2 regions of the Streptomyces sp. NPDC088817 genome follow, and region 2 is predicted to be linked to the other one. Evidence: riboswitches for the same ligand, from Rfam matches in the RefSeq annotation. Region 2 holds a riboswitch; the other holds the start of a gene.

Evidence for each region. A riboswitch is a leader RNA that binds a small molecule or an ion and turns the genes downstream of it on or off. The one in region 2 is predicted to bind cobalamin.
Region 1: linked by a shared signal. The riboswitch ahead of ACIP4X_RS00290 (cobalamin biosynthesis protein) and the one ahead of ACIP4X_RS30235 (CbtB-domain containing protein) in region 2 are both predicted to bind cobalamin.

Annotation. Positions count from the first base shown of each region.
Region 1 covers NZ_JBIVJN010000001.1:51,713-57,234, reverse strand. Annotated here, with positions in the region: gene ACIP4X_RS00295 (cobyric acid synthase) at 1-1,359, opposite strand, end outside; gene ACIP4X_RS00290 (cobalamin biosynthesis protein) at 1,356-2,297, opposite strand; cobalamin riboswitch at 2,397-2,541, opposite strand; gene ACIP4X_RS00285 (hypothetical protein) at 2,685-2,909, opposite strand; gene ACIP4X_RS00280 (anion permease) at 2,942-4,198, opposite strand; gene ACIP4X_RS00275 (class II aldolase/adducin family protein) at 4,353-5,042, shown strand; gene ACIP4X_RS00270 (alpha/beta fold hydrolase) at 5,176-5,522, shown strand, end outside.
Region 2 covers NZ_JBIVJN010000020.1:16,225-21,746, reverse strand. Annotated here, with positions in the region: gene ACIP4X_RS30250 (helix-turn-helix transcriptional regulator) at 1-2, opposite strand, end outside; gene ACIP4X_RS30245 (ATP-binding protein) at 194-622, shown strand; gene ACIP4X_RS30240 (aminotransferase class V-fold PLP-dependent enzyme) at 630-1,742, opposite strand; cobalamin riboswitch at 1,938-2,078, shown strand; gene ACIP4X_RS30235 (CbtB-domain containing protein) at 2,115-2,330, shown strand; gene ACIP4X_RS30230 (CbtA family protein) at 2,352-3,107, shown strand; gene ACIP4X_RS30225 (histidine phosphatase family protein) at 3,176-3,748, opposite strand; gene ACIP4X_RS30220 (DeoR/GlpR family DNA-binding transcription regulator) at 3,757-4,521, opposite strand; gene ACIP4X_RS30215 (MFS transporter) at 4,613-5,522, shown strand, end outside.

The sequences.
Region 1 (5,522 bases), on a different contig from region 2:
GGGGGCCGGTACGAAACGGCGGCCGGCGGCGGCCGCCACCTCGCGCAGGAAGGCCCGCCGGAAGCCGTCCGACTCCAGCGAGCCGTGCCAGTGCGTGCCCCAGACGGCCCCGACCCGGCAGCCGTCCAGGAAGGGGCTTCCGCCGGTGACTTCGGCGACCCCGTGGTGGATCTCGTACCCCTCGACCGGCTCGCCGAGTGCTTCGCCCCGAGGCCGGGTGAGGGTCTTCTCGCGGGCGAACCTGACCCGTACGGGCAGCAGGCCCAGCCCGCCGACGTGGCCGCGCCGGCTCTCCACGTCGTCCTCGATGTGCTCGCCGAGGAGCTGGAAGCCGCCGCAGACGCCCAGCACCGGCCGCCCCTCGGCGGCCCTGCTCGCGAGGGCGCGCGCGAGGCCGCGCTCCCGCAGCCACTCCAGCGCCCTGACCGTGCCGCGGGTGCCGGGCACGACGACGAGGTCGGCGTCCGCCAGTTCCTCGGGGCGGTCCACGAACCGTACGACGATGCCCGGTTCGGCGGCGAGCGCGTCCACGTCGGTGAAGTTGGACATCAGCGGCACGGCGCAGACGGCGACCCGCAGCACGTCCTCGCCGACCGGCGGGGCCACGGTGGACTCCCGTACGGCGCCCCGCAGGGACCCGCGCAGTCCGTCCTCCTCGTCGATGCCGAGCCCGTGCCGGAACGGCAGCACGCCGTACGTACGCCGGCCGGTGAGCCCGTGCAGCATGTCGAGGCCGGGTTCGAGCAGCGAGACGTCCCCGCGGAACTTGTTGACGAGGAACCCGGCGACGAGTTCCTGGTCCTGAGGGGACAGCAGGGCGACGGTGCCGAAGAAGGAGGCGAAGACGCCCCCGCGGTCGATGTCGCCGACGACGAGCACGGGCAGCCGCGCGCCGCGCGCGATGCCCATGTTGACGATGTCGGTGCGGCGCAGGTTGATCTCCGCCGGGCTGCCCGCTCCCTCGCAGATCACCGCGTCGTACGTGCTCCGCAGCTCGGCGAGGCAGTCGAGGACGGTGCCGAGGAGCTTCTGCTGCCGCCCGCCGTGGTAGCCGCGGGCGCTCAACTCGCCCACCGGTCTGCCCAGCAGCACGACCTGGCTGCTCTGCTCGCCCCCCGGCTTGAGCAGCACCGGGTTCATCAGCGCGGTCGGCTCGACGCGGCACGCCTGGGCCTGCATGGCCTGCGCCCGCCCGATCTCGGCGCCCTCCCGGGTGACGAAGGAGTTGAGGGACATGTTCTGCGCCTTGAACGGGGCGACCTTCACGCCCTGGCGCACCAGCCACCGGCAGATCCCGGCCGTGACGACGCTCTTCCCGGCGTCGGAGGTGGTGCCGGCGACGAGCAGACCGCCCCTCATGACGTCCGTCCTCTCTTCAGCAGCCGCGCGCCCGCGCACACGCCGAGCGCGAGCCAGCCCACACGGCGGGAGAGCCGTACCGCGCGCTCGATGTCACCCGGCCGGACGGCGCGTCCGGCGCCGTTGAGCACCGGGCGGTGCTCCACACGCCCGCCGTACGCGAGCGTGCCGCCCAGCCGCACCCCGAGCGCCCCCGCGAACGAGGCCTCCACCGGGCCGGCGTTGGGGCTCGGGTGCTTGCCGGCGTCGGCGCGCCAGGCCCGTACGGCACCGCGCGGGTCGTCGCCCGCCACGGCCGCCAGGGCGGCGGTGAGCCGTGCCCCCGGCCATCCGGCGAGGTCGTCGAGGCGGGCCGAGGCCCAGCCGTAGCGGCGGTACCGGGGTGACTTGTGCCCGACCATGGCGTCCAGGGTGTTGACGGCGCGGAAGCCGACGAGTCCCGGCACTCCGGCGGCGGCGCCCCACACCAGCGCGCCCACCACCGCGTCGGAGGTGTTCTCGGCGACGGACTCGACGACGGCCCGGGCGATCCCGTCGGCGTCCAGCGCCTGCGGATCGCGCCCGCACAGATGCGGCAGCCGCGCCCGGGCGCCCTCGACGTCCCCGGCTTCCAGCGCGCGCCCGATCTGCCGCGCCTCCCGGGCGAGGGAGGTGCCGCCGACGACGGCCCAGGTGGCGGCGGCGGTCAGCGCGACGGACGCGGTACGGGAGGAACGCACGGCCCGCGCCGCCAGCGCGGCCGACGACACGGCACCGCCCACGCACACGGCGGTGTGCAGGGCGCCCCGGCCGCGGTGGTCCCGCCACAGCGCGCGTTCCACGGCGCCCGCGGCCCGTCCGAACACGGCGACGGGGTGTCCGCGGCGCGGGTCGCCGAGGAGCAGGTCACCGAGGAGGCCGGCGGTGGCGCCGTACGCGAAGACGCGATCGGCACCCATCGGGTCAGCCGGTCGTGCGGTCGGTCGGTGAGCCGCTGGTGTACCTCGGTCGGCAGCCGCGCATGGCGAAATGTCCTCACTCAGGGTGTCCACGCCCTGGTTCGACGAGACCGGCGGTGAGAGTTCCTGACTCCCGGGGATGTTCATCCCCGGTCACAGTGGCGGGACCGCGCCGGATTCGCACCGGACTTCCTCTCCTGCCGCCGTACTTGGCCCCGGAAGTCCACCACGCTCCGCGAACACCCGTCAACCTGCTGTTGACCTGCGCAGGCGTACTGAGATGAGGCCCACACCACGGGGCGCACGGGACGGCGAAACCCGCCCATCCCAGGCCGTCGCGGGGACGGTCAGGGATGGGCGGGTGAAGGTGTCGGGTTCCGGGCCGGGCTAGGCCACGATCAGGTAGATGCCGTAGGCCACGGCGGCGGCGCACGCGGCGAAGCAGGCGTAGGCGCCGGTGACCGCGAGGGCCCCGCCGCCGTCGCCCTGGGCCACGGCCCGCTCGCGGCGGGAGAGTCCGGCGATGCCGAGGGTGAACAGGGCCACGAGGCCCACCGTGACGCCGAGGCTGACGCCGAAGACGGAGCCGAGGGCCGCCCAGTCGATGTTCATGCTGCTTCTCTTCCTTCTGCCGGGTCGCCGGCTCAGACGGCGGCGGTCGGCGGCGTCACGACGGGCGCGGGGTCGGCGGCAGGAGCGGAGGCCGGGGCGGGGATCGTGGCCGTGAGGCCCTCGGCCGCCGGGGAGGCCGGGGGCGGGGTGACGGCGGCGATGGCCTGGGTGATCACGCCGGCCGGCTCCTCGGAGCCGTTGACGTTGGTGTGGTCGACGACCTCGCGGCGGGAGATCTTCCAGATCGCGGCGCTGGAGGCCACCAGGAACGCGGCGACGAGCCAGGTGCCCCAGTCGCCGAGACGCGTCACGGCCTCCGCGCCGGCCGCGACCAGGGCCGCGGCGGGCAGCGTGAGGGCCCAGGCGACGGCCATGCGGGTCGCGGTGGACCAGCGGACAACGCCGCCCTTGCGGCCCAGACCCGCGCCCATCACCGAACCGGAGACGACGTGCGTGGTGGACAGGGAGAAGCCGAGGTGGGAGGAGGCCAGGATGGCGGCGGCCGCGCTGGTCTGGGCGGCGAAGCCCTGCTGCGGCTGAAGGTCGGTCAGGCCCTTGCCCATGGTGCGGATGATGCGCCAGCCGCCGATGTAGGTGCCGAGCGCGATGGCGAGGCCCGCGGAGAGGATGACCCAGGTGGGAGGGTTGGAGCCGGGGGCGAGGGCGCCGCCGGCGACCAGGGCGAGGGTGATGACGCCCATCGTCTTCTGCGCGTCGTTGGTGCCGTGGGCCAGTGAGACCAGGCCGGCGGAGGCGATCTGTCCGGCGCGGTGGCCCTTCTCGGCCGCCTTTCCGTCGGACTTCCTGCCGATGCCGTAGGACAGCCGGGTCGAGACCAGCGCGGCCAGACCGGCGACGACCGGGGCGGCGACCGCGGGGATCAGGACCTTGGTGACCAGGGCGCCGCCGTGCACGGCGCCGAAGCCGGCCGAGGCGACGGTGGCGCCGATCAGACCGCCCATGAGGGCGTGGGAGGAGCTGGAGGGGAGCCCGACCAGCCAGGTCAGCAGATTCCAGAGGATCGCGCCCACCAGGGCGGCGAAGATGACTTCGGGACGGATGCCGTTCTCGTCGACGAGACCCTTGGAGATCGTGTTGGCGACCTCCACGGACAGGAAGGCGCCCACCAGGTTCAGCGCGGCGGACATGGCCACCGCGACCTTGGGCTTGAGTGCACCGGTCGAGATGGTCGTGGCCATCGCGTTCGCGGTGTCGTGGAAACCGTTCGTGAAATCGAACGCGAGTGCGGTGATCACCACCATCGCGAGGATCAGCGAGAAGCTTTCCATTTACCCAGGCAATCGTTCGAGCGTCATTGGCGCGTTGAACGTAGGTAACCTGAGTGAACAGAAGATGAACTGAGTCGGTCATCGCGGTGTCCGTTCCTGTGGTGCCGTGGGAAGGAACGGTCGCTCGCGGCAGGCGTCCTGGCAGGATCGGCACATGACCGAACCCGGGGAGACGGAACGCGCCTGGCGGGCGCTGATCGCGGCGGCCCGCCGCACGGTGGCGGACGGACTGGTCGTCGGCACCTCCGGCAACGTGTCCGTGCGCGTGGGCGACACCATCCTGGTCACCCCCTCGGGCGTCCCCTACGACCGGCTCACGGACGACGACGTCACCGGCGTCGGCCTGGACGGCCGGCAGGTGGTCGGCACCCTGGTGCCGACCAGCGAGCTGCCCATGCACCTCGCGGTCTACCGCGGCACCGACGCGGGCGCCGTCGTCCACACCCACGCCGTGCACGCGACGGCCGTCTCGACCCTCGTCACCGAACTCCCGCCGATCCACTACATGGCCGGCGCGCTCGGCGGTCCCGTCCGCGTGGCCCCGTACGCCACGTACGGCACCGAGGAGCTGGCCGGGAACATGCTCCGCGCACTCGCCGGCCGCACCGGCTGCCTGCTGCGCAACCACGGCACCGTCACCTACGGCGCCACCCTCGACCAGGCCTACGACCGCACGGCCCAGTTGGAGTGGATGTGCCGGGTGTGGCTGGCGGCCTCCGGCGTCCCCGGCCTGACACCGGCTCTGCTGACGCCTGAGCAACTGGCGGAGGCGGGGGAGCGGCTGCGGGGGTACGGACAGCAGGGGCAGGGGCAGGGGCAGGGGCAGGGGCAGGGGCAGGCGTAGGGCGCGTGCGGGCGGTGCGGGCCGGGTGCGCCGTGCGGGAATGAACGCCGCTGTTCATGGAACCCGCGCGGACATGTCACCCCGACCCTCCGTCCCACTGGCCGGTGACCGGGTGCGCCAGGACACTGGAGCCGTGCCCACAGTCAAAGCGACGGCCGCGGCCGTCACCGCTGCCCTGGCGGCCGGCGCGGCGAGCGTCGCCGCGGGCCGGCTGGCCAGCGACGCCGCGCTCAAGGCGCCCCCGGGCCGGCCCCTGCCCACCGAACCCCGGCTCACCGTGCACGCCACGGCCGCCGGGCAGATCACCCTCACCCGTGACCTGGCCTCCCTGCGCCCGGGCACCTACGGCCTGGCAGGCAACGGCTCCCACGCGGTCGTCGGCCCCGTCCTGCCCACCGCCCCGCACCGGCCCGACACCGTCGTACGCCGGCTGGAGCGCGTCACCCACGGCACCCTGCACCGCGGCGACAAGGTGTGGCT
Region 2 (5,522 bases):
ATCGCAGCCGCCTTCCCCTGTGCCACCGGGCCGTGCCCGTGCCGTACCGTTCGTCGTCCGGGCTGCGCCACGCCAGACCGATCCATGCTCACGCACGGCGACCGACCCAGTCCAGTGCGTGAACCAGTACAACGTGATCTGTATCGGCGGCGGACCTGCCGACGGGCCGTCGACCGGCAGCACGCTGGCCCACATGCCAGCCCTGAACCACGAATCCACCACCCCCACACGCACGTTCGCGCAGCGTTTCTCCGCGACCAGGCGCGGTGCCCGCCTGGCCCGGCTGCTCGCCGGGCATCAGCTCACCGAGTGGGGGCATCCCCGCGGGACAGAGGCGCATGACACCGTCGTGCTCGTCGTCGCCGAGCTCGCGGCGAACGCCGTTCTCCACGGCCGTGTCCCTGGGCGGGACTTCGCGCTCGTCCTGTCCTTCGAGGAGGGCCGGGACGTCGTCCGGGTCGAGGTGACCGACACCCACCCCGACCGGCCGGCGCGCAGGGCTCCGGGGCCGGACGAGGACGGGGGCCGTGGCCTGGTACTCGTCGACGCGCTCGCCGCCGACTGGGGCGTACGCGACCGCCTCGGCCCCGGCAAGACGGTCTGGGCCGAGTGCGCGCTCTGAGGAGGGTTCAGTTCCCCAGGGACGACAGCGCGGCCGCGACCCGTTCGGCCGCCTCCGGCGGGGTCGAGGCGTGCGGGGAGAGCCGGAGGGAGTCGGCGCGCACGGTCGGGGTGACGCCCTCGGCGTGCAGCGCCTTGGCGACGAGGGACGGATCGTGGTCCGGCACGGTGAAGGAGAGGATGCCCGCGCGCCGCGCCGGGTCGGCGGGGGAGAGGACACGGCCGCCGTACGACTCGACGGCCTCGGTGAGTTCGGCGATCCGTACGGCGATCGCGGCTTCGATCGCGTCGACGGTGTGCCGCTCGACGAGGTCCAGCGCGGCCGCGAACGCGGCGGCCGTCACCGGGCTCAGATTGGTGATCGACCACCGTCGGGCGTCCGGGGCGGGCGGGTGCTCGGCTCCGTCGAAAACGCCGACGTCCTCCACGCCCGTCCAGCCGGTGAGGACCGGTTCAAGGGATTCCAGGGCGCGGTCGGACAGGGTGGCGAAGCCGGTGGACCATCCGGCGCGCAGCCACTTCTGGCCGCCCGCGACCACCACGTCGGCGGCGTCCCAGGGCAGGGCGGCGACACCGAACGCCTGGATGGCGTCCACGATCAGCAGCCGGTCGGGGCCGATCGCCTCGCGCAGCGCCGCCAGGTCGGCGCGGAAGCCGGTGCGGAAGTCCACGGCGCTGACCGACACGGCCACGACGTCGTCGCTCAGCGCGGCGTGGACCAGTTCGGGGGTGACTCCGGAACCGGGCGCGGGGTCGAGCCAGTGGGGCACGGCCCGGCCCAGGTCCGCGCTGCGCCGCCACGGGTAGTGGTTGGCCGGGAAGTCGGTGCGCGGCGCGAGCACCACGCCCTCCCGTACCCCGAGCGCGGCGTGGAACAGGCCGGTCGACGCGTTCGGGAGCAGCACGGTGTGCCGGGCGTCGGTGCCCGCGAGGCGGGCGGCCGTGTCCTGCGCGGTCTGCTCCGCGCGCATCAGCGTGTCCACCGTGGTGTGGTCGGCGCGCGCCGATGCCTCCAGGGCCCGCGCGGTGGCGGTGACGGCGTCCCGGGACGGCGGCCCGAAGCGTGCGAAGTCCAGGTACCCGGCGGGTGTGTCGAAGTGGTCGGCGTACGACGTGAGCACGGGGCTCGTCCCTCCGGGGTGGTGCGGGCGGATCGGGTGGCGCGGCGGGCGGTGGAACGGAGTCCGGTGGCTGCCCGGAGCCCGCCCGCGCATCCTGCCACAGCGCTTCGGACGCTCCAGGTGGTGAGGTGCGGTCGCGCGGGTTCAAACGGCTCGGTGGAGAAGATCACGTCCGCGGCCGCGGTCTTGGCCGGGCGGGCGGCACGCGATACGGTCTGTCCGCTATCGACGACGGCGAGACGGAAGCCGGTGGGAATCCGGCACGGTCGCGCCACTGTATGCGAACGCCCCCGGGCGTGCGTGAGTCAGACCCGTGGCTGTCGTCCTGTGTACCACCGAGATGGGACGCGAACTCCCAGAGGAGGTTCTGCCATGGCGCAGACCGTCGCTCAGCCGACTGCCATCCCCGCACCCGCCCCGCTGCCGCTGAAGGCGATAGCCCCCTGGGCGGTCTTCTTCGGCGTTCTCATGCTGGTCCTGCTGTACTTCGTCGGCGCCGAGCAGGGCGCCACCTCCGTGTTCAGCGGCACGGACGTCCACGAGTGGGTGCACGACGCCCGCCACCTGCTCGGCTTCCCCTGCCACTGAGCCGAGGGACGCCGCACGCTCATGAACTCCGCAACGGTAAGAAACCTCCTGGTGCGGGGCATGCTCGCCGGCCTCGCCGCCGGTGTGCTCGCCCTCGTAGTCGCCTACTTCCTCGGTGAGCCGCTCGTCGACAAGGCGATCGGCTTCGAGGAGGCGCACGCCCACTCGCACGACGAGATGGAAGTCGTCTCCCGCTCCGTCCAGTCCACCGCGGGCCTGGCCACCGGCATCCTCGTCTACGGGGTCGCCTTCGGCGGTATCGCCGCGCTCGCCTTCTGCTTCGCGCTGGGCCGCGTCGGCCGCTTCTCCCCGCGGGCGACCGCGCTGCTGCTGTCCGGCTGCGCGCTGCTGGCCGTGTACGTCGTGCCGTTCCTCAAGTACCCTGCCAATCCGCCCGCGATCGGTGACGAGGACACCATCGGCAAGCGGACGACCCTGTACTTCCTGATGATGCTGCTCAGCATCCTCCTCGCGATCGCCGCCACCATCCTGGGCAAGCGCCTCGCGCCCGCGCTGGGCACGTGGTACGCGACGATGGCCGCGGTGGCCGCCTTCGCCGTGGTGATCGGGCTGGCGTACGCCTTGCTGCCCGTCATCAACGAGGTGCCGTCGGACTTCCCGGCCACCGTGCTGTGGCGGTTCCGGCTCTCCGCGCTGGCCATCCAGGCCGTCCTGTGGGGCGGGTTCGGGCTGGTCTTCGGCGAGCTGGCCGAGCGGATGCTGAACCCCCGCCCCGCGACGGCCGCGTCCGGGCAGGCGGTACCGGCCGCGCACTGAGCCCCTCGGCATCCTTCAGCGCGTACGACAGGGCCCCCGGAATCGTCCGGGGGCCCTGTCGCGTTCGGTCAGGGCGCCGCCAACGGCTGTCCGAGCCGCAGGTTCCAGCGGCCGGCCCGTCCGCTGAGTTCCGTGGCCGTCAACGGCGGTACGTCCAGCCGCCAGAAGCCGGCCAGGGGCAGGTCCAGGACATGGACGGCGGCGGCCCGTACGACCTCCGGCTCGACCACGGCGAGGGTACGGCCGTCGGTGTCCCGCGTGGTGTCCAGCAGGCGTCCGACCCGTTCGCACACGTCCCGCACCGACTCCCCGCCGTGCGGCGCGCAGTCGGGGTCGGCGAGCCAGCGGCCCACCGCCTCCGGCTCGGTGGCCATCACCTCCTCCAGGGTCCGGCCCCGCCAGCGGCCCGCGTCCAGACCCGCCAACTCGGCCGTCTCCACGCCGTCGAGGCCGAGCGCCGAGGCCGTCTCCCGGCAGCGCACACTCGGGGACAGGAGCACGCGGGCGGCCGAAGGCAGCGACCCGGCCGCCGAACGAGCCTGGGTGGCACCGCTGTTGTCGAGCGAGTCGCCGTCGTCGAACCGGGCCTGCCGCAGCGACGGGCTCGTCGCGGGCGAGATGAGCGTGATACGCCTGGTCAACGTCACTCCTACCGTGCGGTGTCGACGGACGTACCCGCGGCGCGCAGTGCCTCGACCTCGTCGGGCGGCGCGGATTCGTCGGTGACGAGGGTGTGCAGCCGCGCGACCGGGGCGACGAAGGCGTGTGCCGTCCGGGAGAGTTTGCTGCCGTCGGCCACGGCGAGCACGCGCCGGGCGGATTCGATCGCCGCCCGCTTCACCGCCGCGTCGTCCAAGTCGTAGGCGGTCAGGCCCTGTTGCGCGTTGAGGCCGCAGCAGCCGACGACGGCGGTGTCGAAGCGCAGGGCCGCCAGCGAGGACAGGGTCAGGGGGCCGGTGAGGGCACCCTCGCCCGGCCGGGGCCGCCCGCCGGGCACGAGGAGGGTGGTCTGCCCGGGGCTGTCGGCGAGCACGTTGACGGCCTGGAGCGACAGCGGCATCACGGTCACCCGCCGGCCGCGCAGTGCCCTGGCGACCTCCAGGCACGTGGTGCCGCTGTCGAGGACGACCGTCTCCCCGTCGGCGATCAGGGCGGCCGCCTCCGCGCCGATGCGCTCCTTGGCCCGTGTGCCCTCCTGCGCGCGCAGGGTGAAGGGGGGCTCCTCGCCGCGCAGCAGCAGGGTCCGGGCGCCGCCCCGGAAACGCTCCAGCACGCCTTGGGCCGCCAGGGTCTCCAGATCGCGGCGTACGGTCATCTCCGAGGCACCGGTCAGCTCGGCCAGCCGGCCGACACCGAGGCTGCCCGCCTCCCGTACCGCGTCCGTGATCTGCCTCAGGCGGTCCATGTTCCCCATGGCCGTGATTGAACACCATGCGACAGTAAACAGGAATGCTGTGAGAAAGAGTGCCTTTCAAACAAGCAGAATGTTCGATACGTTCGTATCCATGGAGCGATCCCTTCGTGTCGCGCGGCTGGCGACCTTCACCTACTTCATCCTCAACGGGACCCTGCTGGGGATGTGGATCGTGCAGATCCCGCCCATCGAGCACCGCGTCGGCGTCAGTCACGCCGTCCTCGGCGGCTTCCTGCTCCTGCTCGGGGCGGGCGCCTTCGTGGGGATGCAGCTCGCGGGTCCGGTCGCCGACCGCCTCGGCACCCGGATCGTCGTGCCCGCCTCGGGTGTGCTGTGCAGCGCCGCCCTGGTGCTGCCCGGACTGGCCTCCCAACCGTGGATGCTCGCCGCCGCCCTGATCGTGCTCGGGTTCGGCAACGGCTGTCTGGACGTGAGTATGAACGCCCATGCCGTCCAGGTCGAGAAGGCGTACGCACGCCCGGTGATGTCGGCGTTCCACGCCACGTTCTCCGTCGGCGGCGTGCTGGCCGCCCTCGCCGGGGCCGCCGTCGCGAGCGCGGGCTGGACCCCCGGGGCGACGCTCGGCACGGCCGCCGCGCTGGGCGTGGTGGTGTCCGTGTGCGCGGCCCCCGGTCTGCTGCCCTCCGCCGCGTCCACTGCCGCGGGGCCGGCCGCGGACGCCGAGGGCGAGTCCGGGGCCGGGTCCGGCGGGCCGGCCGAGCAGGCGGGCCGCGCGGGCACCCGTATCTGGATCCTGGCCGTCCTCGCGCTGATGGTCATGCTGTGCGAGGGGGTCGCCAACGACTGGAGCGTGCTGCACCTGCGGACCGTCCTCGGCGCCTCCGAGAGCACCGCGGCCTTCGCCTACGGCGCGTTCGCCGCGATGATGACCGTCGGCCGACTGCTCGCCGACCGCATCTCGGCCCGCTTCGGCCCCGCCGCGATCCTGCGGTACGGCGCCTCGGTCGCCGCCGTCGGCATGGCTGCCGCTGCCCTGTCGC